Regions from separate parts of the Sporosarcina sp. NCCP-2331 genome, predicted to be linked through region 3. Evidence: predicted binding sites of a transcription regulator. Region 3 holds the regulator's gene; each other region holds the start of a gene.

Region 1 (5,229 bases), on a different contig from region 3:
AAACGATTTGCGGACGTCTTTATATTGCACTATCGGTTCCACCATCTCAACCTCTCTTTCATTCCACTCTGTTGCTTTTTATTATGCCAGCGTCTTTTTATCGAAGCTGCGGTTATATTTCTTTTCTAATTTATTGATTAGCAGTGCAGACGGGTAGCTCAGCAGCAGGAAGAACAGCGCGACGACTGTCAGCGGCTCCACGAACTTATAATACTGCGCTCCGTAATCATTGGCGATATGAAGCATCGCCACGACACCGATTGTAGAAGCCAGCGGGACTTCTTTGAACATGATGATCAAGTAATTGCCCAGCATTGGAATAGTCGGCGGAATCGCCTGAGGCAAAATAATTTTCGTCCACTTTTGACGCGTCGACAGATTCAGCGCTGTCGAAGCTTCCCACTGTCCTTTATCCACCGATTCAATTCCTGAACGGTATACTTCAGACATATAAGTGCTGAAATGGATTCCGAGCCCTAAAATAGCAGCTACAAAAGGATTGAGAGATACGCCTATTACCGGCATCATCGGCCATGCGTAATAAATGAAAAACAATTGGACAAGCGGCGGAGTCGAACGGATAAATTCAGCGATCCAGCCGAACAGCCACGTCACCGGCCGCCATGGCAATCTGCTGATAAACACCCAGAAGAATCCAAATACAGCAGCGAATACATAACACGCCAGCGTCAAACCGACGGTAATCCACAAACCTTTAAATATCAGTGGAATTACTGAAAAAAACACATCCCAGCTCCAAGTCATCAGCTAGCAACCCCTTTCTTCGCTACACTCTCCATCTTTCTTGTGAAGGCAATCAACGGCAGCGCAATCACAAAGTACATTACGAGGAGAAGTACATAAACCATCGGGGATTCCGCTATGTGCGTGCTTCGGTAAATATTTCCGTAATACAGCAGATCAGTCAATCCTATGAGTGATACTAATGAAGTTGCTTTCAAAATCTGTATTAAATAATTACCGTATTCCGGTAGCATCATGCGCAGAGCCTGCGGCAAAATAATATGGCGCATACGCTGGAACTTCGATAAATTCAGTGCGATAGATGCTTCTGTCTGTCCTGCAGACACCGCCTGAATCGATCCTCTGACGATTTCGGACATATAGGCTCCGTAGTTCAATGAGATCGCGAGGACTGCTACCCATACATCACTTCCAAGATGAATATTGAATAATCCTGGAAGTGCGTAGGAAAACCAGAATAATTGTACAATCAGCGAGGTGCCGCGGAATATCTCTACGTAAAAACCAGTGAATCCACGCAGCAGGGGGTTCGAATTAACACGCGAAAGCCCTGCAACCAGTGCAATGATGCTCGCGCAGATAATCGACAGGAACAATACCTGCAGCGTAATACCCAGCCCTTGTACGACCGCAGAAAATATATCGGGTAAGGAATTCACAAAAACCACTCCATTATTTATTGATCGTTAGTTAAAAACCAATTGCCGTCCGGTCTGCATCTGCCAGACTGACGGCCGATTTAACGAAAGAAAAAAGGTCATGCCGCTGTTGGGCATGACCCGGCTGTTCTCTTAGTAGTTATCTCCGTTACAAACACTTTCCGTCGTAATCTCGTTTTCCACCAAGTTATTTTCTTCGGTAAAGCCGAACGGTTCAATCAATGCAGCGATTTCGCCGCTTTCTTTCAACTTCTTCAATTCTTCGTTGTATGCTTCGCGCAGTTCGTCGTCACCATTCAAGAAAGCTGCCGCACCGTAGCTTGGCACTCCTTCGATATCCGGCTGTTCAAAATCTGTGACGAACTCCAATTTTTCATTGTTTGCAGATTCCAATGCCATCTTAATCGTCATCTCAGTGCCTGTCGTAACAGCTGCACGGCCTGATTCAACTGCCGAGAATGAAGCCGGGATATCCGGAACCATCATAATCTGGCTCTCCGCAACTCCTTCACGGATCATGAAGTCTTTTTCTGTCGCTCCGCTCATGACTGCTACTTTAATAGACGGATCAGCAGCGATATCCTTGTAACTCTTCAGATTCATCGGGTTGCCTTTTTCAACAATCAGGCCCTCACCATACTTAATTTCCGGCTCACCGAATGAAACGTTTGAGCAGCGGTCCGGTGAAATAGCCATACCTGCTGTAATCACATCAAACTTGCCGGCGCCTAACCCCGGGATCAATTGACCGAATTCGGAGAGCTTGCCGTCCACTTCGTCAACGCCCAGGTTTTCAAAGACCGCTTTGGCAATAGCAACCGCAGCACCTTGCAATTCGCCATTTTCTTCATACGCATACGGTTTCTCATTGGCAAAGCCGACTCTGACAACGCCCTTATCTTTTAGTTCATCCAACTTGCTGCCGCTTCCACTGCTGCCGGAATCTGAATCTCCGCTACCGCATGCTGCGAGCAAAAGAAGCATCATCACCGCCATAATACCTATCGCCGATTTCTTCATAATTCTCCTCCTTGATATTTTCATAAAACTTTCGTTTTACTTATTTGATAGATTACCATAACTAAAATTCGAGTTCAAACCAATTTTCATAATTTCTTAAAGTGTAAAATAATTACTGTTCTCGCTAACTATTGGTATGACAGCGTTTGCACGAGTCTTTTTCGACAATAATTTATTTAATTTTTATTTTTTACTAGGTGAAAAGACAGGCCTTTCTCTGTTTCATGAGTAATCTCCTGGGTATTTCCCTTTTTATATTTCCAGCCTTTCTTTCTATTCAAGTTGAGCTCTTATTAAATTAATCAAGAAAAATGAATTTAATTCATTCGGACGTTTTTTCTGCTGACTGCCTCTGGACAGATAAAAAAAGACTGAACAAATCGCATATGCGATCTGTTCAGTCTTCTTACTAATTAGTAGTGCCCTCGGCGGGAGTCGAACCCACATTTTAAGCTTCGGAGGCTTACGTGCTATCCATTGCACCACGAGGACTTGATATGATTTTCACATTTTTTACACGCTTCAAAAACAACTTGCAGAAAAAAGATATCCCTCTTTGAGACATCTTCCATTATATCGTGGAATAGAATGAAAAGCAATAGCTATTTATAAGGCGAATGATTTGACCTTTGTTGACCAACTTATGTAAAATACAATTATAGTTGAAATACCAACTGATTTCAACAGAACGATTATTACGAAACATTAAAAGGAGGAAGTACCATTGAATCTAATTCCTACAGTTATTGAACAAACAAACCGCGGTGAGCGGGCGTATGACATCTATTCCCGCTTGCTGAAAGACCGGATTATCATGCTCGGAAGCGGAATCGATGACAATGTCTCAAATTCGATCGTAGCGCAGCTCTTATTCCTGGAAGCTGAAGATCCGGAAAAAGATATCTCCATTTACATTAACAGCCCGGGCGGAAGCATTACAGCAGGTATGGCAATCTACGATACAATGCAGTTTATCAAACCCGATATCCAGACAATCTGCATCGGTATGGCAGCATCCATGGGCGCATTCTTGCTGACAGCAGGAGCTCCAGGCAAGCGTTATGCATTGCCGAATGCCGAAGTGATGATTCACCAGCCACTCGGCGGCGCACAAGGTCAGGCGACTGAAATAGAAATCGCTGCAAAGCGCATCTTGCACTTGCGTGAGAAGCTGAATCAAATCTTAGCTGACCGCACTGGACAGCCGATTGATGTCATCGCGAAAGATACAGACCGTGATAATTTCATGACAGCGGAACGCGCGAAAGAATACGGCTTGATCGATCACATCGTTCAGCGCAGCGATATGAAGAAATAAGCAAAATGAGTAAACGAAAACCGATTCTTCCAAAAGGAGAATCGGTTTTTTTTATTGCTGTTCAGTTTCTACAAGTTGTGCCAGATTTTCAAGAGCCAAATCTTCATCGATGCCGTCTGCCTGCAAAGTGATTTCCGTACCTTTTGCAATCGCCAGGCTCATGATCCCCATAATACTTTTGGCGTTTACCTGACGAACTTCTTTTTTCAAGTAAATATCAGCAGAGTATTTATTCGCTTCTTGCACAAATAATGCTGCCTGTCTTGCCTGTAAACCAGGTTTTATTCCTACCTTCACTGTTTTTTCTACCATATTGTATGCTCCTTTTCTTTCTTTTTCAGAATATAATACATTTGATCAGTTTCCGCGCAGCCGCTCGGCTATCTCTTCAATCTTTCGCAAGCGGTGGTTAACGCCTGATTTACTGACAGATGCACCGGACACCAGTTCACCCAGCTCTTTCAATGTGACGTCTTGATGCGCCACACGCAGCTGTGCAATTTCCTGCAGCCTCTCCGGCAGTTGTTCCAGTCCGATCGTCTGTTCAATCAGCTTAATATTTTCCACCTGACGCTGTGCCGCGCCAATTGTCTTGTTCAGATTAGCTGTCTCGCAATTCACAAGCCGGTTTACACTGTTCCGCATATCTCTCATAATACGAACGTCTTCAAATTTCATAAGCGAGACATGCGCCCCGATGAGTCCAAGAAAATCAGATATTTTCTCAGCCTCTTTCAAATAAGCGATAAATCCTTTTTTGCGTTCGATGGACTTCGCATTTAATTGGAACCGGTTCATCAGTTCCACAAGTGACTCACTATGCTTTTGATAGCTTGAAAACACTTCTAAGTGATACGAAGAGGTTTCTGGATTATTGACCGAACCTCCCGCCAAGAAAGCACCGCGTAAATACGCTCTCGCACAGCAGTCCATTTCAATTAGCACCGGATCAATCGTATCAACCATCTGGAAATCATGGGTTATAATGGAGAGCGCTTCCAGCAAGTCTTTTGCGCCGTCCCGTATCCGGCAAATATACACGTTATTTTTCTTCAAACGCATTTTCTTCCGTACCAGCAATTCTACTTTATAAGGATACAGCTTTTTCAGATTGGAATAAAGCCTTCTCGCAATCGCCGCGTTTTCAGTCTGCACATCCAGACTCAGTTGTTTATTGGAAAAAGACATCACGCCATTCATTCGAATAAAAGCAGCGATCTCCGCTTTAATACAGCAGTCATCCGCTTCAATTTGCGTCAGCTCTTTTTTTGTTTTAGATGCAAAAGACATGATATTCCCCCTTTTCGGCGATCTTCATATCTATCCGTCTTCTACGTTCTCTCTATATATCGCATGAGCACATCCGCCACGTCCGCTGATTTATGCATAATCACACCGTTGAACACCGTCGCGATTTCCTGCACAAAAACTTCGGGAACGAGCATTTGCAGTCTGTCCAGATCATTT
Region 2 (5,229 bases), on a different contig from region 3:
GCCGTCTTCCATAATTTGCAGGAACATATTCTGCACATCAGGATGCGCTTTTTCAATCTCATCCAGGAGCAGAATAGAATACGGATTGCGTCGGATTTGTTCTGTCAGCTGTCCAGCTTCTTCATGGCCGACATATCCTGGAGGTGAACCAATAATCTTGGAAACCGCGTGTTTTTCCATGTACTCACTCATATCCAGTCGAATTAGTGAATCCCGGGAACCGAATAACTCTTCCGCCAGCACTTTCGTGATTTCTGTTTTACCGACGCCGGTAGGGCCTACGAACAGGAACGAACCAATCGGACGGTCTTTGGATTTCAGACCTGCGCGGCTGCGGCGGATTGCTTTGGCAATTTTATCGACCGCTTCAGCCTGTCCAACTACTTTTTTGCTGAGGTTTTCAGCAAGACCTTTCATTTTGGCCTGTTCTGCAGTTTGCAGTTTCGTCACGGGAATACCTGTTTTCTCTTCAACAATCTGTGCAATATCTGCAACAGTAACGATCGTCTGTGCTGTTCCTCCATTTTGTCTGGCAGCATTTATTTTTTCTTTCAGCTGCATCTCTTCCTGATGTAAAGTGGCTGCTTTCTCGTAATTTTCCTGCTCTGCCGCTTGCTCTTTCTGCTGAACAACTTCCTGCAGACGGGTAGACATGAAGTCAGAAGATACGTGCGTAAGATTCAAGCGCGCACCTGCTTCATCGAGCAAGTCGATTGCTTTATCCGGCAGGAAACGTTCCTGAATATAACGCTCTGACAAGCTTACACAAGCCTGTAGCGCTTCATCTGGATAAGACACTTCATGGAAACTTTCATAACGGTCTTTAATGCCGTTCAATATTTTGATTGTATCTTCAGCAGACGGTTCTTTTACGATAATCGGCTGGAACCGGCGTTCAAGTGCCGCATCTTTTTCAATCTGACGGTACTCTTTTAACGTTGTCGCCCCAATCAGCTGCAGGCTTCCGCGAGCCAGTGCAGGTTTTAAAATGTTCCCTGCATCCATCTGAGAACCTTCTGCTGTTCCTGCTCCTACAAGCAAGTGAATTTCGTCCACGAACAGCAAGACTTCATCCCGAGATTCGAGCTCTTCGATCAGCTGCTTCATCCGTTCTTCAAATTGACCGCGAATTCCTGTGTTGGTAACAAGTGATGCCACATCGAGCACATACACTTCTTTGTTGCGCAGCTTGGCCGGTACATCACCTTCATGAATCTTCACCGCGAGTCCTTCAGCAATAGCTGTTTTACCGACGCCCGGTTCCCCGATCAATACGGGATTATTTTTATTTCTTCTATTTAATGTCTCAATTACTCGTTTAATTTCTGTCTCCCGGCCAATAACCGGATCAATCAATCCATCTCTTGCATCATTCGATAGGTTTTTACCCAACTGATCCAGCAAGCCGGGTGCACGGCCTTCTGCTTCTTCTCTGACTTGAACATGGCCTTTCTTGCCGCCATTTTCTTGGAAGAAGTGGCTGACTTCGTTGCTGAATGAAGGCATATGACCGGCAGCCAATTGACCCCGCATCTCTTGATAGCACGCTTGGCAAATATGCACCTGCATCGCATGCTGATTAATTTGCAGTCTAAAACTCATTGCTGCTTCGTTCTTTCCGCAATGTTGACATTTCATAGTTGGCTCCCCCTTGTGAGTTCATTTTGAACGGCCAAGTCAGGATTACTGACATTGACTATCTTTGATCTATACCTATATTATACTCTGACGTACTTTGACCTTCAACCATTATGCTTGTCTTATTACGAACTGCTCACCATAATTTCATAAGAACTCAAGTCTTTAAAAGGTTTTTAATATGAAAGGTTGGATAAACTGAATGTATAGGAGGGATTCCAATGAATCTGGTCATCGAGTGGAGTTATCGATCGAAGAAAGGCACAGAAACGTTCTTCCGTTCTGAAGAAATGCCTGCAGCACAGGCCTTGCTGATTGCAGAGGATCTTGATAAAACCGGACGTACAAAACACATACAATTCTTAGATCAGTACGACAGTTTCTGGACTCTGAAGGAATTGAAAAGTTATGTAAAGGGAATCGAAACAGAACCGCATAATATCATTGTATATTTTGACGGAGGATTTGATTGGGAAACAAAGATGGCGGGGCTTGGCTGTGTCATCTATTACGAACAGAATGGAAAATCATTTAGATTAAGAAGGAATTTAGCCATCACGGGCCTCATCTCCAATAACGAAGCGGAATATGCGGCACTTCATCTCTGCCTGCAGGAACTTGAGATTCTGGGAGCACACCACTTACCCATCAAGGTGCTGGGCGATTCTAAAGTTGTGATTAATCATTTAAATGAAGAATGGCCGGTAATCGAAGAAGACCTCTACAACTGGGCGGATAAAATTGAAGCAAAAATGGATGCATTAGGGTTTCAGCCGGAGTTTGAGTATGTATCACGGAAGACAAATAGCGAAGCGGATCGACTTGCTGCGCAGGCTTTGGCAGGTGTGGAAGTTACAGCTGTAGTGGAGCGAACATAAAAGGTGCCAGGTTCTCGGACAGTCCAAAATAATTCACATGAACGTCACTTATGAAGAAAAGTAAAAGTCTATATACTAGGATATATTCTTCTCACGAAAGGAAGTTATATTTTACCTAGTACTAAAAAAGAAGGTATTATCTTCGGTCTGTTCATGTGCTTTGGAATGGTTCTCATCATGTCTGTTTACAATACAACATTGTATGGCTTGACGAAGTTTACTTTGGGTGGATTCACCATTCAATTTATCATCACATTCTTCATTGCATTCGCAGCCGAGACAATTGTGGGGCCGCCAGCACGTAAACTTGCGCAGTCTCTTCCATTTGCAAAATCAAGTGAACGGAATTTCATTCTAGCGATTTCTGTTTGTATGGTTCCACTTATGATTTTGATTATGTCTGGATACGGACTGATAGTTACGTCCCTCACAACCGGGATTGAAGGGTCCATTATAACCGTTTATCTTAAGCTGGCAGGCTTGAATTTCATTGTAGCGCTTCCCTCTCAATTACTCATTGTTGGGCCGATTTCGCGCAGATTATTAGTGAAATATGTGAAACCTTCGACTTTAAAAGAAACATTATCTCCAGTCACTTCAATTGCGAAGAGATAAGATAGGAAAAATACTTCTTTGCGGTAAATGACAATCCTGCCATTGTAAACGCCTATTAGAAATGGTACCTGACCCTTAACAGATTTTTTGAGGGCCAGGCATCTTTAATTACTAGTAGACCAGTTTCTTTTGATAGACATGAATTTCACAGGGCACAGCCAGCATCGGCACCAATTGAGGAAAGGAAGCTTCCATTGTTTCCATATACGCCTTTTGATAGCCAAGCCGCGTATACCATTGTCGCAAACCTTCCTTTACTTCATGCAAACCTTGTTCAGGCACCAGCAATTCCAGCTGCATGTAAAAGAAATCTTTTTCTTTAAATTCCTCTTCAACAAACTGAATTAACTTCCGGCCAATACCAGCTCCCTGACATGCGTCGTCCACAGCCAGCATGCCGAATTCCGCTGTACCCTCACTCATCCGGTAAACGCGTATGCATCCGACAATCTGCCCGTTTGACCAAGCCGCAGCCACCTCTCCATTGCCTATGTACTCTGCCACTTCTGCTGTGGTGATGCGGGCGGCACCGTCTTTCCATAACCCTATTTCAGATGCCGCGTACACACGGTTCACGATTTTCGTGATATGTTCTACATCCACGGTATTGGCGCCGGCATCAACCGGTAACATTCCTATTTCTATCGCCTGCTTCATTAACGGGACCCCTTCCAGCAATAACATTATTTCACTTGATGTTCTTCTCTGAATTATACAATTTATTTTAACATACAGGACTGTTTTTGAAACATTTTGTTAGTTTAAATGCTTCTCTTTTTAACTAGATAACGAGTATGACAGGGAAACAACTATCAAATATTTTTCAGAAATAGGGATTTTATTAACAAAAAAATAAGCATCGTCTGTAATCGATGCTTTCCCATAACGCTATACTGACTGCTTTTAAGCGGGCAAATCAACCCGCCTCCTATTTCATTTCTCTATAAATGTTGCGCGCTTTTCTTTCCGCTTGCTCCTTGCTTTTATCAAAGACTGTAATCAACTTATTTCCAAAAATAAAGTTCCACTGTTTTGACAACGTCGTTCACCTCCCTTTCCATACCTTTCTATATGATCTATACCTGTTTATCTGAACTGTTAAACCTGATGGGAGACGTACCGGTTCTTCCTGTACTTTTCACTATCCATAATGAATTCAGGCTGCCTGCTATTCAAGTCGATTTCATGAACTTTTCACACGTATTCTTTACAATTCTTTATAGCAGGTTTACAATTTCTACATATTATATGGTTATAGTATTCAATAGAACGGTGAAGTGACCATATAAAAAGGAGAGATTTCATGACAGGATACGTGGCACAGCCAGTGAACCGGATTTTCAGCAGTACTTGCACAGAACAGGTTCATAGTTTGCGGGTGATGTCATTCAATATCGCACACGGAATGGGAATGGATGGACGAGTAGACCTTCGCCGCACGGCAGAGGTAATCAGAAATTCCGGTGCTGATATAATAGGATTACAGGAAGTGGACAATCACTTTTCCGAGCGCAGCGGATTTACCAATCAAGTTGCCGATCTGGCGAGATGGCTGGGAATGAATTATAGTTACGGAGCAAATGTAATTGAACCTCCATTGCTTCCCGGACTGCCGGCCAGGCAGTATGGCAATGCACTGCTCAGCAGATTTCCGATTAAATATACAAAGAATCACCTATATACCAAAGCCTCTTCATTCTCGGAAGACCCCGAATTAAGAGGATTGCTTGAATCTACAGTCGATCTCGGCGGAACGTTTCTTAGTTTTTTCAATACACATTTATCGCTTGGGGAAAAAGAGCAGCGGGAGAACTTAAAACAATTATTGGCTATTACTAATGCCTCCGCATTCCCTGCTGTAATTACAGGGGATTTTAACTTATCACCTGAGCACCCCCAATTAAGCGAGTTCAGAAAAGCTTATACAGACTCATTCAGCAGGACGGGTATGGAAACCGCTTATACATTTCCTGCTTATTATGAAGATGCCCGATCAGCTGTAACGGCTATTCCTGCATCCAGAATCGACTATATTTTTACTGATCAAAGCACCATTATCGAAAAAACTGAGGTACTGAAAACATCAGCCGCCGACCAC
Region 3 (5,229 bases):
TCCTTCAGCACTTCCTCTTCTGATTTACCGAGTGTCGTTTGATTGGAAATCTGATAAATATTACCGAGCGCTTCACTGCCTTCGCCATAACTCCCGCGCACTACCATGCCGAGCCTGGAGATAGCCGGGACAATCCGCTCAATCTGTTTAGTGATTGTCAGAGCCGGCAGATGCATCATGACAGAGGCACGCATGCCCGTACCTGTATTGGATGGACAGCTCGTCAGATAGCCGAATGTCTCATCAAATGCGTAGTCCAGATTATTTTCGATTTCACTGTCTACTTTATCCGCCTGTTCATAAGCCTTTTCGATTTGAAATCCGGGATAAATACATTGAATGCGAATATGGTCTTCTTCATTCACCATGATACTGATCGTTTCATCTTCAGAAAGCAGAACAGAACCGTATTTTTCGGGATTAATCAGTTGCGGGCTCACCAAATGTTTTTCTACAAGTATTTGCCGTTCCAGCAATGTCAGATCAGACATGCTTGTGCCAGCAAAATGCAGTTCTTCCATTGAAGACACCGCCTGGTCGACAGCTTCATTGACCTGTTTCGCATCTTCTGCGGATGCACAGATCGGAAACAGCTGACTTTGTAAATTGCGCGCTAAACGGATTCGCGTAGAGAGCACAATATCCGAATGCTCACCTTTCGCCACCATCCAGCCGGTCAGCTCTTGATTAATAAATTTTTCAAATGACATGCTGATCGTCACCCCCGTCAGCCAGTTGCTGTTTCACCTGATTGGCTTCATCTCTCAGCTCGGCAGCTTCTTCAAACCGTTCTGCTTCGACTGCATCCTTCATTTTCGAACGAATGTCTTCCAGCTGTTTTTTTAAGGCAAAACGTTCATTGAAGGAAACAGGGATTTTTCCGCCATGGCTCGCATTGCCGTTGTGCAGTTTAGCAAATACTCTCGGCAGCTGTTCACGAAATGCGTCGTAGCATGTCGCACAGCCAAATTTACCGATGTCCAGAAAGCTGTGGAATGTGAGTCCGCAATTTGGACATTTCGGACCCTCCGGCATCGTTTCATTTGATTTTTGTTCCTGCAGCAAGTCCGAACCGCCCAGCCAATGAGCTAAAAACTGCTGGATGGATAAAGGTTCCTGATCCGGACTGAATGAAAATGTCTGAGAATAAAACGCGCATTTATCGCATAGATGCCGTTCGGTCACACCGTTCATCGTTTCCTGTTTGAAAACTACGGTAGCCGGCCGCTCTTTACAGTTTTCACATAGCATGTATATCCACCTCAATCCACTTCTTCATAAATTAACGTCACTAACATGGCACGAAGGATACGCGAACGCAATGCATCGCGCTCAGGAAGCATATAGCGCAATGTATTGCGGCCGACAGCTGCCAGCATGAGCTTCGCTTCGCGCTCGTTAATCACTTCTTCTTCAATTAATCGATAAATTACGTCTTCCGCCATTGTGGAGGACGCTTCATCTTCCAGACTTTCCACTGCTTGTTCGAGTAAATCTTTACGGGAGTTCGTCTTCACCCGATAGATCCGGATATAACCGCCGCCGCCCCGTTTCGATTCCACTGCATAGCCTCTTTCGACTGTAAAACGGGTTTTGATTACATAATTGATCTGTGAAGGAACACATTGGAATTTCTCAGCCACTTCATTCCGTTTGATTTCAACAGAAGCACTACCTTCCTCTTCGATGATCGCCTTCAAATATCCTTCTATAATGTCAGAAATATTCCGCATCTCGTCACCTCGTTTCTGCTCGTTCGTCTAGTTGACTTTGACTATCTTTGACTTGATTGTATCGCAGAAAACGGGTCGGATGCAATTGATATGTTTTGTACGGACGGCAGTTTTTGCCAATCCTGCTAGCGCTAGGCTTTCACTCTCTGCGTCCGATTATTCATGAATTTACTACCTTTTCTTCGACATAAAAAACCGCACAGTAAGATCTGCACGGTTTTCATTCGTTTATATATAAGTTGTGTTAATAAATAAGCATTCTATAAGTTACCTAGTACCGTTGATTTCCGTTCTAGGCGGACGCGTTCTGGAGGGCCCGCGGTGAGCCAACTTGAAGTGCAAAGATGTGCTCCTAACGCTTCGCTTTTACTCGCAAAAGCCGTTCTTCGTGACGGCTCTCGCTGCGCTCCCGCAAGTTGGCTCACCTGTCGGGCTGATCCTCCCAGAGTCGCCGCCTTCCACTTCGGTACACTGGCTGGTGTTTCAAGACTTTTTGTGTGAGCAGGCAGTATGAGCACACGATTTGGGGCTATTACAATGGGTAAGGTTTTTCATGCAATACTTATCATCCTGCAAAGGCTTAGATTCTTGTGATCGATGCATTTCCAAACTCGAGATACAGAACAAGACAAGCTAATTCATACTCTGCAAAAAAATCAGTACATTGTACTTTCTCCCACACCAGCGCTGGCGCAACTGCGGGGTCGGCCGTTGCTGTGAGACTGCTGGCACGTTCTTCGCCAGTAGGCTCATAGCGTAAGGCAATCCCCCAGCGCCGAAGCGGGTTTAAACTGCAAACTCACACTTCAATTAAAATCCCTACAAAGTCGAGAAACGAAATCCGCACATAGTAAATCCACACACTGCCAACATGCACGTGACGGGTTGTCAAGCACATGTTTTGGTGAAGAGCCACTTATATAGATACTTTTTCTTTTTTCAGCGGTTCCAGATCGACTTCAAAGCCCATGTCTTCAAGCATCTGGCGGTCTTTGTCATTCTCTTGCCCCGCAGTTGTCAGATAGTCGCCAATGAAAATGGAGTTGGCTGCATATAAACCAAGGGGCTGCAGACTGCGCAGATTCACTTCACGTCCGCCTGAAATCCGAATTTCTTTCGTCGGATTAATATAGCGGAACAGGCTGAGCACTTTCAGACAATAGCGCGGGTCCAATTCAGATGTGCCTTCAAGCGGCGTCCCGTCCACCGCATGCAGAAAGTTCACCGGAATAGAATCTGCATCTAGAACCCGCAGGCTGTGCGCCATCGAAATGACATCTTCTTTCGTCTCACGCATCCCGACAATGACGCCGGAACAAGGGGATATACCTGCTTCTTTCGCATGGCCTACTGTGTTTACACGGTCATCATACGTATGCGATGTCGTAATGCTTTCATGATGCTCGGCAGACGTGTTTAAGTTGTGGTTATAACGATCCACGCCTGCCTCTTTCAAACGTACTGCCTGCTCCGGCTTCAAGATGCCGAGACATGCACAGACCGTCATTCCTTCATGCTTTTCTTTGATTTTCTTCACCGAATCAATCACGATTTCAAGCTCACTGTCACGGGGTCCGCGTCCACTCGCCACGATGCAGTAGGTACCCGCTTTATTAGCAGCAGCGCGCTCTGCCCCTTCCAGAATTTCTTCCGATTTCATCATGGCATACTTTTCAACAGGCGCTTTTGATATGATCGACTGCGCACAATAGCCGCAGTTTTCGGGACAAAGCCCTGACTTTGTATTAATAATCATATTGAGCTTCACTTTGTTTCCATAGTAATGAGAGCGAATGGAATACGTTGCGTGAAGAAGCATCAATAAATCCTTGTCGGGACTATTTAGAATGGACAGCGCTTCCTCGTCCGTCAGTACATGCCCCTCCAAGACTCTATCAGCCAGCAGTTGATAATTCGTCATAATGTCCGCCTCACTTTCAAGTGTTTTGAAATTCTAAATGCAAAGACTCCTGCAAGCACAGCCAGTATAATATCTTTCGGCAGCGGCGGAACCATCCAAATCCACGCAATCTTATAGGTGAATACTTCCGGTGCCGCAGCCCACATTTTATAGGCAGCGTACATCAGGTTTGTTCCGATTAGGTAGTTAATTGCCGTCCCGATGAGTGCTGCTGTAATAAAAGCCGGCAGCGTGTTTTTCCGCTCTACGATCTTTCCCGCAACATAGGCAACGAGAATAAATGAAACGATAAAGCCGAAAGTCGGGCTTAAAATCTGACCGAACCCTCCTGAGAATCTGGCAAATACCGGTGCTCCCGCAAGACCGACCAGCATATACACAGTCATCGACAGCGCCCCTAGACGGCTGCCAAGCAATAATCCAGACAAGACCGCAAAGAACGTCTGAAGTGTGATGGGTACATTCATGACTACCAGGAATGGCAGAATGGATGTAATATTGGCTCCTATCATCATAAGTGCCGCGAACATTCCGCTGTATACAACTGCCAGCGCCCCCAGCTGATTTTTCGTACGTCCTTCTGTAATTGTTGTCATCCTTACACCCCTTAACTTTTTGGTTACTATAAAAATAGTAATAGTTAACTCATTTTATGTCAACCGGATTTTTATTTAGGTTAACAATAAAAAAGACCAGCAGCGAATTGCTGTCGGTCTTGACTTTTATCTTATTTTAGCTGTTCAAACGAATTAACCACAATTTACTTCTTCTTATCAATCTTCTCTTCTTTTTCTTTCCGGAACAAAAAGAAAGCGAGAATGCCGCTTATGGCTGCTGCTCCGAATGTAATCCATACGCGTGTGTCCCATGCCACTTCAGAATAATTATTATCAAGCATGATCCAAGCAATTGTGGCAACAATGGCCGCTATTGGAACGGAATATTTAAAAAACTGCATAATACCTCACCTTTTCCTTTTATTCATTTAATTTTATCATAGTGTTACTCTTTTCTCTATGCGGCCGGGCGCCGCCAACTTCACCAAACGTTCACTTGACGAATGCCGACAAAGCCGCTATGATTATGATTAGAATTATCGAAATAATTTAATAAGAAACATATCTTATCCAGAGAAGCTGAGGGACTGGCCCTATGACGCTTCAGCAACCAGCCCTATCGGCAAGGTGCTACTTCCAGCGTTATGCTCCACAGCATGCGGAAAGATGAGAGGGAACTAATCATTTTGATTACAAAGCCTTCTTTAATTGAAGGCTTTTTTTTATTAGACAAAGCAAAGGGGAGATTTGACGATGTCATTACTGGAGAAACTTCAAACAAATGTCCTGACAGCTGACGGGGCAATGGGTACTATCCTGTATTCCTACGGGATTGATTACTGTTATGAAGAATTAAATATAGAAAAACCGGAAATTGTACAGAAAATTCATCAGGATTATATAGAAGCGGGCGCAGATATTATTCAGACGAATACGTACAGTGCGAACGCTGTGAAACTGGCTCGTTATGGTTTAGAAAGTCGCGTTACGGAGTTCAATAAGGCAGCAATTCAAATTG

The links. Region 3 encodes CtsR, which represses protease genes until heat stress. Its sites were predicted from a motif close to ATGGTCAATAAAGGTCAAACA; they were not measured.
Region 1: the regulator CtsR is predicted to act here: its motif matches at 3,064-3,084, upstream of clpP (ATP-dependent Clp endopeptidase proteolytic subunit ClpP).
Region 2: the regulator CtsR is predicted to act here: its motif matches at 1,723-1,743, upstream of NCCP2331_RS11505 (ATP-dependent Clp protease ATP-binding subunit).

The regions. Positions count from the first base shown of each region.
Region 1 is NZ_BRCD01000011.1:17,858-23,086, reverse strand. It holds gene ehuA (ectoine/hydroxyectoine ABC transporter ATP-binding protein EhuA) at 1-45, opposite strand, end outside; gene ehuD (ectoine/hydroxyectoine ABC transporter permease subunit EhuD) at 82-765, opposite strand; gene ehuC (ectoine/hydroxyectoine ABC transporter permease subunit EhuC) at 765-1,424, opposite strand; gene ehuB (ectoine/hydroxyectoine ABC transporter substrate-binding protein EhuB) at 1,557-2,444, opposite strand; tRNA gene NCCP2331_RS08205 (tRNA-Arg) at 2,865-2,936, opposite strand; gene clpP (ATP-dependent Clp endopeptidase proteolytic subunit ClpP) at 3,169-3,762, shown strand; gene NCCP2331_RS08195 (HPr family phosphocarrier protein) at 3,814-4,074, opposite strand; gene whiA (DNA-binding protein WhiA) at 4,120-5,052, opposite strand; gene NCCP2331_RS08185 (gluconeogenesis factor YvcK family protein) at 5,094-5,229, opposite strand, start outside.
Region 2 is NZ_BRCD01000018.1:38,499-43,727, reverse strand. It holds gene NCCP2331_RS11505 (ATP-dependent Clp protease ATP-binding subunit) at 1-1,638, opposite strand, end outside; gene NCCP2331_RS11500 (reverse transcriptase-like protein) at 1,860-2,516, shown strand; gene NCCP2331_RS11495 (DUF2798 domain-containing protein) at 2,589-3,131, shown strand; gene NCCP2331_RS11490 (GNAT family N-acetyltransferase) at 3,243-3,788, opposite strand; gene NCCP2331_RS11485 (endonuclease/exonuclease/phosphatase family protein) at 4,435-5,229, shown strand, end outside.
Region 3 is NZ_BRCD01000020.1:50,211-55,439, forward strand. It holds gene mcsB (protein-arginine kinase McsB) at 1-710, opposite strand, end outside; gene NCCP2331_RS12385 (UvrB/UvrC motif-containing protein) at 700-1,251, opposite strand; gene NCCP2331_RS12390 (CtsR family transcriptional regulator) at 1,263-1,733, opposite strand; gene bioB (biotin synthase BioB) at 2,650-3,654, opposite strand; gene NCCP2331_RS12400 (biotin transporter BioY) at 3,651-4,250, opposite strand; gene NCCP2331_RS12405 (hypothetical protein) at 4,415-4,612, opposite strand; SAM riboswitch class I at 4,775-4,884, shown strand; gene NCCP2331_RS12410 (bifunctional homocysteine S-methyltransferase/methylenetetrahydrofolate reductase) at 4,965-5,229, shown strand, end outside.